3 regions of the Massilia aerilata genome follow, and region 1 is predicted to be linked to each of the others. Evidence: predicted binding sites of a transcription regulator. Region 1 holds the regulator's gene; each other region holds the start of a gene.
The links. The regulator FNR, encoded in region 1, switches genes on or off when oxygen is low (the NO sensors DNR and NnrR bind a similar motif). The targets are predictions, from matches to a motif close to TTGATNNNNATCAA.
Positions count from the first base shown of each region.

Region 1 (4,164 bases):
TACCAGCACAAGCAGGTGCGCATCCTGGAGTTCCCGAACTACGCCAGCTTCGCCCAGTCGTTCGCGAACACGATCCCGTTCTCGGAATCGATCGGCTTCATCGCCGACCTGCGCGACAAGGAGGACATCGACTACGTCTTCTACGTGACGGCCCACGAAATGGCGCACCAGTGGTGGGGCCACCAGGTGACCGCCGCCAACGTGCAGGGCTCGAGCATGCTGATCGAATCGCTGTCGCAGTATTCCGCGCTGATGGTGATGGAGAAGGAATACGGCCGCCACCAGATGCGCCGCTTCCTGCGCTACGAACTGGATCGCTACCTCAGCTCGCGCGGCGGCGAAGCGATCGAGGAGCTGCCGCTGGTGCGGGTGGAAAACCAGCAGTACATCCACTACCGCAAGGGCAGCCTCGTCTTCTACCGCCTGCGCGACGAGATCGGCGAGGAAGCGCTGAACCGCGCATTGAAGCGCTTCCTGGTCGACAAGGGCTACCAGGAGTCGCCGTTCACGACCTCCGCCGAGCTGGTCGCCTATATTCGCCAGGAAGCGCCGGCCGACAAGCAGGCGCTGATCACCGACCTGTTCGAGAAGATCGTTTTCTACGATAACCGCGTGACGGAAGCCACTGCCAAGAAGCGCCCTGACGGCCAGTGGGACGTGACGATGAAGCTGCACCTGGCGAAGATGGAGGCCGACGGCAAGGGCAAGGAGACGGCGCGCGCCTACGACGAGCCGGTGGAGATCGGCGTGTTCGCGCGCGCCAGGGGGGCCAAGGAGGCGGACGAGAAGGTGCTGCTGCTGGAGAAGCGGGTGCTGAGCGGCGCGAATCCGGTGCTGACCGTGACCGTCAAGGCGCGGCCTTTCGAGGTCGGCGTCGACCCTTACAACAAGATGATCGACCGGGTGTCGCGCGATAATCGCAAGGAGGTCAGCGTCGACTGATCGCTGGAGCGCCGCTCCGGCGCTCCGGCCCGTACCGGCCCGGCACACGGAAGGGGAGGCGCCGCGACTTTACGCCCTCGGCTTCATCAAGTCGATGCTCGAACCGCCGCCTGGCGGATGGCGGCCAGGCGGGTAGGCTGCCGGATCCAGGGATACGACTGGTACCAGTCCGGCCCGGCATTCGCATTGCGAAGAAACTCAACGCCGATCGGTCGGCTGCGGGTCCGTGGGCGGCGTCGTCGGCGGGGTCGTCGACGTGGCCCCCGCGCCCTGGCCGGACGCGCCCACCGTGCCCGGGCTGCCGGTGGTGCCCATCGTGTTGCCTTCCATTGTGCCGCTGGTTGTGGAACCGCTGGAGGTCGAACCCGTTGCGGAACTGGCGTCCATGTCGCTGCCGCTCGTGCGTGTCGCGCTGCATGCCCCCAGGGACAGGGCGATCATGCTGCCGATGAAGAGGCCTTGCACTGTTTTCATGATCATCTCCTAATAGTAGGGAAGACCATCATGGATAGGCGGGCCAGCGCCGACCATAGGAGGGCTTCGGCCGTCTTTGTAGGACATGCCGCACGGCCTGTCCAGTGTGCATGCTTAAAGTTTATGAACAAATGACTGCCTCTGTCAGTTCGCGCCCCGCTCCGGTATCATTCGGGGATGAACCAGAATTCCTTCCAACCCTTCGTCATCGGCGTGGCCGGCGGCAGCGGCAGCGGCAAGTCCACGGTGACGCAGCAGGTGCTGTCTTCCTTCGGCGCCGAGATGGTGTCGGTCGTCATGCAGGACGACTATTACAACGACCAGTCCGAACTCACCCCTGAAGTCCGCCGCCGGCAGAATTACGACCACCCGGACGCCTTCGACTGGCCGCTGATGGTGCAGCACGTGCGCGCCCTGCGCAATGGCGAAACGATCCAGATGCCGGAATACGATTTCACGATCGACAACCGCTCCAGCAAGACCATACCGGTCAAGCCGGCCCCGGTGATCGTGATCGAAGGCCTGTTCGCCCTCTACGACGCGGACCTGCGCAAGATGATGTCGCTGAAGATCTTCGTCGACACGGCGCCGGACGTGCGCTTCATCCGCCGCATGCAGCGGGATATTGCCGAGCGCGGCCGCACGACCGAGAGCATCGTCAACCAGTACCTGGAAACGGTGCGCCCGATGCACAAGCAGTTCATCGAACCGACCAAGCGCCACGCCGACGTCATCCTGCCGCACGGCGCGAACGGCCCGGCGGTCGACGTCATCACGACCAAGGTCGCGAGCGTCATCGATGAGTTAAAGCGCGGAAAACTCGAACAGCCCTGATCAGGCCATCGGGCTGCATTGCTCGGTGCCGGCCGCCAGCGCCTTCAGGCGGGCCGGATCGAGCAGGGTGACCTCGCGCTTGTCGATCGTCAGCAGGCCCATCTTCTTGAAACGCGACAGCAGGCGGCTGATGCTCTCGATCGTCAGGCCCAGGTAGTTGCCGATGTCTTCGCGCGACATGCGCAGGGCGAACTGGGTCGGCGAATAGCCGCGCGCCGCGTAGCGGGCCGACTTGTTGACCAGGAAGACGGCAAAACGCTGTTCCGCCCGCATATTGCCGAGCAGTAGCATGGCGTTCTGCTCGCGCGTGATCTCGTTGCTCATCATGCGGTGGAAGTGGCGCAGCAGGGTCGGCACCTGGCCGAACAGCTCTTCCAGGTTGCCGAAGGGGATCTCGCAGACTTCGCTGTCCTCCAGCGCCACCGCATCGCAGTGGTGGCATTCGCTGCTGATCGCGTCCATGCCCAGCAGTTCGCCGGCCATCTGGAAGCCGGTGATCTGGGTTTCGCCGGCGGCGTTCACCTGGTAAGTCTTGAAATGCCCGAAACGCACCGCGTACAGGTTGCGGAAGGGATCGCCCTTGCGGTACAGGGGCTCGTCGCGCGCCACGCGCCGGCGGCGGCCGATGATCTTGTCGAGACGGTCGATGTCCGCATCCGCGAGGCCCATCGGCAGGCAGAGCTGGTGCATGCTGCAGGCCGCGCAACTGGCCTTCAGGGTTTGCACGTTCAGCAGTTTGTCGTCGGTCGGTAAGCTGATGGCCTGGATCATCGGTCGGTGGAGACGGTTGGGGGTCAATATCCGTGATTATACGGTCGCTGTTCGAGGACTGTGCATCTTCCCGCCGGAACAGTTGAACGCCTGTTCACATGACGTCGCATTTTGACCGCAGGCCTGCCTTGCCACCCTGGCAATCGTGCGCACCCCGGCGCGTGCTAGATTCTGTACACAACAATAAGGGGAGCTCACATGTTCGGCTTGGCGGCATTGGACCTGGCGCGCCTTCAGTTCGCGTTCACGATGTCGTTCCACATCCTGTTTCCAGCGATCACCATCGGCCTGGCCAGTTACCTGGCCGTGCTGGAGCTGTGCTGGCTGAAGACCAGGCGCCAGGTCTTCGTCGACCTGTACCAGTTCTGGTTGCGGATTTTCGCCGTGACTTTCGGCATGGGCGTGGTCTCCGGCATCGTGATGGCTTACCAGTTCGGCACCAACTGGAGTTTTTTTTCCGAATACGCCGGCGCCATCACCGGGCCGCTGCTGGCCTACGAGGTGCTGACCGCCTTCTTCCTGGAAGCCGGCTTCCTGGGCGTGATGCTGTTCGGCTGGACCAAGGTCGGGCCCGGGCTGCACTTCCTCGCCACTTGCATGGTCGCGCTCGGCACCCTGATCTCCGCCACCTGGATCCTCGGCTCGAACAGCTGGATGCAGACGCCGCAGGGCTATGCCATCGTCGATGGACGCATGGTGCCGGTCGACTGGCTCAAAATCATTTTCAACCCGTCCTTTCCCTACCGGCTGGTGCACATGTCGATTGCCGCCTTCCTGTCGACGGCCTTGTTCGTGGGCGCCTCCGCCGCCTGGCATCTCCTGAAAGGCCGCGGCAACGAAGCGGTGCGCACCATGCTGTCGATGGCGATGTGGATGGTGCTGATCGTCGCGCCCATCCAGGCCGTGGTCGGGGACATGCATGGCCTGAACACCTTGCAGCACCAGCCGGCCAAGATCGCGGCGCTCGAGGGGCATTGGGAAAACGAAGGCGACAAGCCCTTGCCGCTGCTGCTGTTCGGCATCCCTTCCATGAAGGACGAGGAAACGAAATTCGCACTCGGCATCCCGCGCGTCGGCAGCTGGATACTCACGCACACCTGGGGCGGCCAGATCAGGGGCCTCAAGGCATTCCCGAAGGACGAG
Region 1 is NZ_JBHSMZ010000006.1:407,187-411,350, reverse strand. Features, by position in the region: gene ACFPO9_RS10985 (M1 family aminopeptidase) at 1-942, shown strand, start outside; gene ACFPO9_RS10980 (hypothetical protein) at 1,141-1,416, opposite strand; gene udk (uridine kinase) at 1,594-2,250, shown strand; gene fnr (fumarate/nitrate reduction transcriptional regulator Fnr) at 2,251-3,021, opposite strand; gene ACFPO9_RS10965 (cytochrome ubiquinol oxidase subunit I) at 3,220-4,164, shown strand, end outside.

Region 2 (4,164 bases), on a different contig from region 1:
CGAACCGACGGTAAGGAAATTCACGCGGTTCGACAGAACGTTCAAGTAGGCCGCCAAAATATATTGGGCCATACGCGAAGGATCTTTGCTCGATCCTGCCATGATTGACTTGCAGGTCACGTTGTAATACGGACTGCGCGAACTGCAGCTGAAATGCTTGCGAAACAAGTCGCCAGACGCACACCCTTTGGGCCAGGACATGGTGGTCCATTCGCGCGGCAATTTGCCGTAGCAGACTGGGGAGCGTGCCTGATGGCTCATCACGGCAGTGGTCTTTTGCTTACCCACTGCCGATACGGCGGCCGACATCGAAACACCGCAAAAAGTACATGCCATGCCGGGCTGACTGTGCAAAGTCAGCAACACCCCAGTCGCACCGGCTCCGGCCCTGGCAAAGCGACGACGCGCCTTGCCTTTTACCGACAAGGGATCTGAGGTGGCAAATTGGACCTGCTCAATGCCGGTGTCTGCTGAAAGCTTGCCATTTTCGCTTGCGTGCGGGTCTTCGGTAGCCACTTAAGGTCCTCGTTCGGTATCTAAACAGTTAGGCAGCATAAACAATGCCAGATTCTTTAAGAGTAAGCAATACCTATGCCACCCCATGCCTGCTCAAAAGCAACGCTTTAGAAATCAGCCACTTAAAACTATAGTTGCCGATAAGAATCGTGCTTAATCTTCCTATGCTGTAAAGAAAACTGACAGAGCTTCAGAAGTAACTTTCAGGAATAACAAGCACATCGCCTGGGCGCATCGGCATGTTGGCCGAGATATCGCCTTCCTTGATCAGGTCGTCCAAACGGACGTTGAATTTCTGCTGTTTGCCGTCGACGGTACGGATCAGGCTGGCACGGTTGCCCGCCGCGAATTCGGTCACGCCGCCGACCGCGATCAGCACGTCCATCAGGCTCATGTCACGGCGGTACGGCAGGGCCTGCGGCTTGGCGGCCTGTCCCACCACACGGATCTGCTCGCTAAAATTGCCGACGAAGTTGGTGACGATGACGGTCACCACCGGTTGCTGGATGAACTTGGCGAGCGCCTTTTCGATGTCGCGCGCGAGGTCGGTCGAAGTCTTGCCGGCGGCCGGCAGGTCTTCGACCAGCGGGGTGGTGATCTTGCCATCCGGACGGACCGGCACCGACATCGACACCTCCGGATTGCGCCAGACCATGATGTTGACGGTGTCGCCCGGCCCGATCAGGTAGTCGGGATTGGTCACCTGGGTTTGCGGCGGAAGAGTCCGGGTGGCGCAGCCGGTCAGGACCAGTGCAAGCGCAGCGGTGGCCGCCATTGCCGTATGTTTGATCAGGTTCGCCTTGTACTTGCCCACGTCATTCCCTTTCGTCCAACACAAATGTTAATAAGCCGCTAACGGCTATGTATTGTATAACATAGTGCTTTAGGAAAAGCCTCGCACGCTAGAAAACTTTCCCAAAGCCTCACTTCTGTTGCATGAGATTCTTCACATACTTTACCGGCACCGCATAGGTAATCCCGCTGGGATTGCTGATCGCGCTCTCCTTCAGTCCTTTCACGAACACGGCATTGATGACGCCCCAGACTTCGCCGCTGGCCGGGTCGTAGACCGGGCTGCCGCTGTTGCCGGGATAGGCCGTGCCGTCGAGCTGGAAAATATCGAAGGAGCTGCGCTGCAGCTGCACCACCTGGCGCGGGTCGAGCTTGCGCGAATTGAGCGAGGGCATGACGATCGGCGTGACGGCGGCCAGGGTGGCGCGGTGGGTGGCGGCATGCAGGCCCAGCACCATGCCCAGCGGATAGCCGGTGTAGGCCAGGCCCTGCCCCTCGAGCACGCCGTCCGAATCACCCAGCTTCAATGCCGGCAGCGGCGGCCCGCTCAGGCGCAGGTGCGCCAGGTCGTGCTCGGTGTCGCGCGCCACCAGCTGGGCCGGGCGAAAGCGCACCATGTCGCCGTCGCCGATGACAATGCCGAGCTGCTCCATGTGCGCCTCGTCCAGCTTTTCGGGCACCACGTGCGCATTGGTAATCACGCTCAAGCCGTCGCCCACCACGAAACCGGTGCCGAAGAACACGGTCGACGGACTGCGCGTGCGCTCGAAAGTGCCGACGCCCACCACTGAACGCTTGACGACCGGAATCACGGCCGTCAAGTCGGCCGCCACTGCTGGCGCCAGTACGCAAATTGCTGCCAAGCCAGCCAACACAGCTTGCCACAGCTTCCATGGTGTTTCGATAGCGCACCAACCGTGCACCCCTTTTTGCAATTTAGACATTACAATGAAGCAGTTACTTTGAGAAAGTTGCGATTCCGCAAGTCTACTTCATGAATGCTTTGCACGTCATAGTCCTATTTCCTCAATGCAAAAAATGGAAGCGATTTCATTAAAACCCCGTCAATAATTTCACAAAGCCAATCCAAAACTAGCCTAACTCCGGGTTTCTTAAAGGAATTTGTGTTGTAGACGAGGTACGCCTTGTTGAGCCCTTCACATTTTTCTTGTGCTTAATTGCAATTGCCCTGAGTACAAGCGATGATGCGATGTATTCCATTTTCCTTTGATCTGGATCACTACCTGACTCCAGATTTTTCATTGTGAGATTGACACGATGGCAGAGATCACAGCCACCCTCCTGAATTTCCTTAAAGCAATCGGCAAGTACCGCTGGTACGCGGTCGCCATTACCTGGACCATCGCCGTCATCGGCTGGGCCGTGGTACTGCGCCTGCCGAACCAGTACGAGGCCTCCGCCCGTGTCTATGTCGATACCCAGAGCATCCTCAAGCCCTTGTTGTCAGGCATGACCACGATGCCCAACCTGGACCAGCAGGTGGTGTTCATGCGCCGCACGCTGATCAGCCGCCCGAACGTCGAGCGCCTGATGCGCATGGTGGACCTGGACGTCAAGGCCAAGGACAGCAAGGAACACGAAAAGATGGTCGACGAATTGATCTCCCAGATCAAGATTGCGGGCACCGAGCGCGACGACATCTACACGATCACCTATAACGCCAGCAACCCGAAGCTCGGCAAGGACATCGTACAGTCCCTGCTACAAATCTTCGTCGAGGGCAGTTACGGCGGCAAAACGCAGGATTCGGAAAAGGCCGTACAGTTCATCGACAACCAGATCAAGTCGTATGAAGAAAAGCTGACCGCCGCCGAAAACTCGCTGAAAGAGTTCAAGATCAAGAACATGGGCCTGCTGCCGCGCGAAGGCGGCGGCGACTTCAGCGGCCAGTTGATCGCGGCCACCGACGCCCTGAGCCAGGCGCGCCTGGAACTGGCCGAGGCCGAGCAGGCCCGCAACGCGATCCGCCGCCAGATCTCGGGCGAGCCGGCCAAGCCGGGCAAGTCAGGCGAAGTCGTCGAAATCCCGGTCACCGATCCGGAACTCGAAAACCGCATCGCCACCACCCAGAAGAACCTGGACGCGCTGCGTCTGCAGTACACCGAGCAGCACCCGGACATCGTCGCCAATCGCCGCCTGCTGGACCAGCTGCTGGCGCAAAAGGCCGATCTGGCCAAGAACAAGAAGCGCAGCGCCGATCCGGGCGCCGGCTACAGCCCGATGCTGCAGCAGCTGAGCGTTTCGCTGTCGCAGGCCGAGGCCCATGTGGCATCGATGCGTACCCGGGTCGAGGAATACGCGGCCCGCGTGGCGCGCCTGCGCACCCAGAGCGGCCAGGTGCCGGAAGTCGAAGCCCAGCTCGCCCAGCTGAATCGCGACTACCAGGTCAACAAGGAAAACTACCAGAAACTGCTGGAACGCCGCGAATCGGCGCGCCTGTCGGGCGACCTGTCGTCCGCCACCGACATGCTGGCCTTCCGCGTGATCGATCCGCCGATCGTCCCGACCCAGCCGACCGGCCCGAACCGCCTGCGCCTGTTCTCGCTGGTGTTTGCCGGCGCGCTGGCGGCCGGCATCGCCGTCGCCTTCCTGATGAGCCAGCTGCGCCCGACCTTCCTGAGCCAGGCCACCCTGCGTGAGGTCACCGGCCTGCCGGTGCTCGGCTCGATTGGCATGAACTGGACCGCGGAACAGACCGTGCGCCGCAAGCGCCGCCTGGCCGCCCTCGGGGTATCGGTGCTGGTGTTGTTCGGCATCTATGGGGCCGGCATGGCGGCCATCCTGTCCCACCCCACGCTTTAATCGCGGCGCCCCCGCAAAGATTGCAAGGAGTAC
Region 2 is NZ_JBHSMZ010000026.1:468,356-472,519, reverse strand. Features, by position in the region: gene ACFPO9_RS27430 (hypothetical protein) at 1-516, opposite strand, end outside; gene ACFPO9_RS27425 (XrtA/PEP-CTERM system exopolysaccharide export protein) at 707-1,291, opposite strand; gene ACFPO9_RS27420 (S1 family peptidase) at 1,440-2,141, opposite strand; gene ACFPO9_RS27415 (XrtA system polysaccharide chain length determinant) at 2,587-4,131, shown strand.
Region 2: a site for FNR is predicted at 2,536-2,549, ahead of ACFPO9_RS27415 (XrtA system polysaccharide chain length determinant). Genes of this name have one in related genera too.

Region 3 (4,164 bases), on a different contig from region 1:
GCGGCCCTCGTTCCTGACGCTGGCCGAGAGGCGGCCGGCGGCCAGTTCGTCGACCACCGTGGAGATCGCGCCGATATCGCCCAGCATCGCGCGCCGCACCCGCATGGTCACGACGATCGACACCGCGATCGACAGCAGCACCAGGAAGGCCATGGTCTTGCCCAGGCTGTGGAATTCCTCGCGCGCGGCGGCATAGGCCTGTTCGCTGAGGCTCTTTTCCAGCGCGGCCAGCTGGCCCAGTTGCTGGTTCAGGGTGCCGAATTCCTTTTCCGCCTTCTGCATCGAGTTGGTCGCGATCGACTGGTCGACCTGGGCCATCTCGATGGTCTCCTGCACCGCCTTGACGTAGGCCGCCAGCGCCGCCAGCGAGGCGTCGACCGGCTTGCGTTCGGCGCCACTGGTGACCTTCGCCAGCTCGCCCAGCTGGGTCTTGAGCGAAGCATGGCGGCGGCCGATGTCGGCGATCAGGGCGTCGAGCCGGTTCTTGGCGAAGCTGCCGTTGATCCAGGCCAGCAGCTGGTAGGCGTTGGCGTGGACGTATTTGGCGTCGCCGGCCACGTCGGCCGTGTTCTGCAGCCGCGCGGCCCGCACCTGCACCATGTTTTCCAGCGATGCGTTCTGGCGCACCATCCCGTAGTACGCAGCGCCCGACAGCATCAGCAGCAGTACCAGCACCAGTCCGGGGGCCAGCAGCAGCTTGGGACCGATCCGCAGTTTGTTCAGCATGGTCTACTCCTTGTCGGGCATTTTTTCGAGCGCTGGTGCTTACTTCTTGTACAGGCCTGCCTCGAGGACCACGCCGTCGACCAGGAGGATATACGTGGTCTTCGGCTCGATCTTGCCGCTGGTCGGGTTCTTGTACTGGTAGTCGACCCAGCCCTTGCCCTTGGCGGCGGCCAGCTCGATGATCCCGCGGCGGTACTTCTTGCCATTGGCATCGGGGACGTCGGTCAGGTCCTTGCCGACGATCGAAGGGTTGTAGGGATGGGCCAGCACAATGCCGGTCTTGACGTCGCGCATGTCGATGTACAGCGAGCCCTGGACGAAATCCGGGTCCTTGGCGCTGATGCGTTTCATCACCTCCTCCTTGCCCTTGGCCTTGACCATGGCGGCGCCGCGCTCGGCCATGGCGATGGCGTCTTTCTCGGTCGGTTCATTGGCCAGTGCGGCGGCGGAGACCAGGCACAGGGCGGTTGCGGTAGCGAGCAGCTTCATAGTGGCGAATCCTTTCGAAGTGACGGCTGGTCTGAATGTTGCCAAATTGCATTTAGTACTCTACGCCGTGGGCACTCTTGAGGAATTGTCTTAACGCAAGCACTCGCCGATGTGGCGTCGCAAAGCCGGAACTGATCTTCCACAGTGCTTAGTCATATTCCGACAGGGTGTCGGATTAGACTTGATTCATGGCAACTCAAGGTCGCGGGGCGCTGTCTACCATCAGTTCCTGCCGGCAATTTCGGTTCCTTACGTCAACCTTTCTTCTCCATGGAGAACTCCCGTGACCACGCCAGACGCCCTGCCAGCGAAATTCAAGCCTTATACCCGCCAGTCGATCGCCACCGCACGCCAGTGGCAGTGGATGAGCCCGGACCTGCAGGAAGCAGTCCAGGTGGTATCCCACGTCCTGCCTTTCCGCACCAACGAATACGTGATGGAGCAACTGATCGACTGGAACCGCATCCCTGACGATCCGATCTATCGCCTGACCTTCCCGCACCGCGACATGCTGCCCGCCAAGGAGTACGAGCAGCTGCGCGACCTGGTGCTATATAAGAAGGACGATGCCGCGATCGCGAAGCTGGTGCACGACATCCGCATGCGCATGAACCCGCACCCGGCGGGGCAGATGACCCACAACGTGCCGCGCGTGAACGACGCCCCGCTCAAGGGCCTGCAGCACAAGTACAAGGAGACGGTGCTGTTCTTCCCCAGCGCCGGCCAGACCTGCCACGCCTACTGCACTTTCTGCTTCCGCTGGCCGCAGTTCGTCGGCATGGACGACATGAAGTTCGACGCCCGCGAATGCACCGAGCTGGTGGCTTACCTGGCGACCCACCCGGACGTGACCGACGTCCTGATCACCGGCGGCGACCCGATGATCATGAATACGCGCTCGCTGACCGAATTCATCGAGCCGCTGCTGGCGCCGGAGCTGGCCCACATCCAGAACATCCGCATCGGCACCAAGTCGGTGGCCTACTGGCCGCAGCGCTACGTGTCCGACAAGGACAGCGACGACCTGCTGCGCCTGTTCGAGAAGGTGGTCAGGGCCGGCAAGAACCTGGCCATCATGGGCCACTACAACCATGCGGTCGAGCTGCGCAGCAGCATTGCCCAGCAGGCCGTCAAGCGCATCGTCGGCACCGGCGCCACGCTGCGCATGCAGGGCCCGCTGATCCGCCACATCAACGAAGATCCGCACAGCTGGGCCGAGCTGTGGACCACCGGCGTGCGCCTGGGCGCGATCCCGTACTACATGTTCGTCGAGCGCGACACCGGCCCGCGCGAGTACTTCTCGCTGCCGCTGGCGCGCGCCCACGAGATCTTCCAGTCCGCCTACAGCATGGTGTCGGGGCTGTCGCGCACGGTGCGCGGGCCGTCGATGAGCGCCTTCCCGGGCAAGGTCGTGATCGACGGCGTGGTCACCATCAACGGCGAAAAGCTGTTCGCGCTGCAGTTCCTGCAGGCCCGCAATCCGGCGTGGGTGCGCCGTCCCTTCTTTGCCAAATACGACCCGGACGCGACCTGGCTGGATCACCTGAAGCCCGCCTTCGGCCGCAAGAAATTCTTCTTCGAAGCCGACGCCGACAGCGGGGACGCCGATTTCCATGTGCCGGCCGGGCGCGTGACCCCCATCGTCCAGGCGCCGCGCGACCGCCGCGCCAGCGATTCGCAGCCCGACGCCGCGTAACTCGCGCCCGAGCTTCCTGTCATGGACGCTGACCAGACGACGCCACGCCTCTCCGGCGTGGCGGTTTTTTTCTACGTGTTCCTGCCGTTCGCGCTGGGACACTACCTGTCTTCCCTGTTGCGCAACGTGAACGCCGTGCTGGCCCCGCAGCTGGTCGGCGCGCTGGCGCTCACGCCCGGCCAGCTCGGATTGCTCACCAGCGCCTTCTTCTTCGCCTTCGCGCTGGTCCAGCTGCCGGTCGGGATCGCGCTCGACCGCTACGGGCCGCGCAAGGTGCAGCTGGTGCTGATGTTCCTTGCCGCCAGCGGCGCGTGGATGTTCGGGCACGGGCACAGCTTCGCGCAGCTGGTGGTGGCGCGCGCCATCATCGGCCTTGGCCTGGGCGGCTGTTTCATGTCGGCGGTGAAGGCGATTTCGATCTGGATCTCGCCGAAGAAGCTGCCCTCGGTGCAGGGCTACCTGATCGCGGTCGGCGGGCTGGGCGCGGCATCGAGCACCATGCCGGTGCGCGCGCTGCTGCAGCATACCGACTGGCGCGGCCTGTTCATCCTGCTGGCCGTCCTGTCGGCCTGCTCGGGCCTGTTGATCTGGCTGGTGAGTCCGCGTTCGAAGCCGCAGGGCGGCAAGGCGCCGACGGTGCGTTCGGTGCTCGACGTCTACCGCACGCCGGCCTTCCGCAACACGATCTCGCTGGTTCTGCTGCCGCATGCGGTCTTCTTCGGCATCCAGGGTTTGTGGATCGGCCGCTGGCTGTCCGACGTCGCGCGCTTTCCGGAAAGCGCCGTGGCCTATCTGCTCTACATGGGCATGGCCTCGGTGATCTTCGGCGCGATCGCGGTCGGCATGATCACCGAGTGGGCAGGGCGGCGCGGGATACGCTCGCTGGACGTGGCGGCGGTTGGCGTGGCCCTGTTCGTGATCGTGCAGGCACTCCTCGTGATCGGCTACAAGCCCAGCCTGCAGACCCTGTCGGTGCTGTTCACGCTGGTCGGCACCATCACCGGCATCGAGTATGCGATCGTGGCGCAAAGCCTGCCGCGCGAGCTGACCGGGCGCGCGGCGACCTGCCTGAACCTGCTGATCTTCATCGGCGCCTTCCTGGTGCAGGCCGGCTTCGGCCAGGTGGTCGGGTTCTGGCGTCCCGACCTGCTCGGCCACTACCCGGCGCAGGCCTACCGCGTGGCCTTCGGCGTGCTGGTGCTGTTGCAGCTGCCGGGCCTGATCCGTTACTACCTCGACTTCCTACGCCGGCG
Region 3 is NZ_JBHSMZ010000024.1:236,891-241,054, reverse strand. Features, by position in the region: gene ACFPO9_RS24575 (methyl-accepting chemotaxis protein) at 1-726, opposite strand, end outside; gene ACFPO9_RS24570 (cache domain-containing protein) at 766-1,215, opposite strand; gene ACFPO9_RS24565 (KamA family radical SAM protein) at 1,499-2,911, shown strand; gene ACFPO9_RS24560 (MFS transporter) at 2,933-4,164, shown strand, end outside.
Region 3: a site for FNR is predicted at 1,397-1,410, ahead of ACFPO9_RS24565 (KamA family radical SAM protein). Genes of this name have one in related genera too.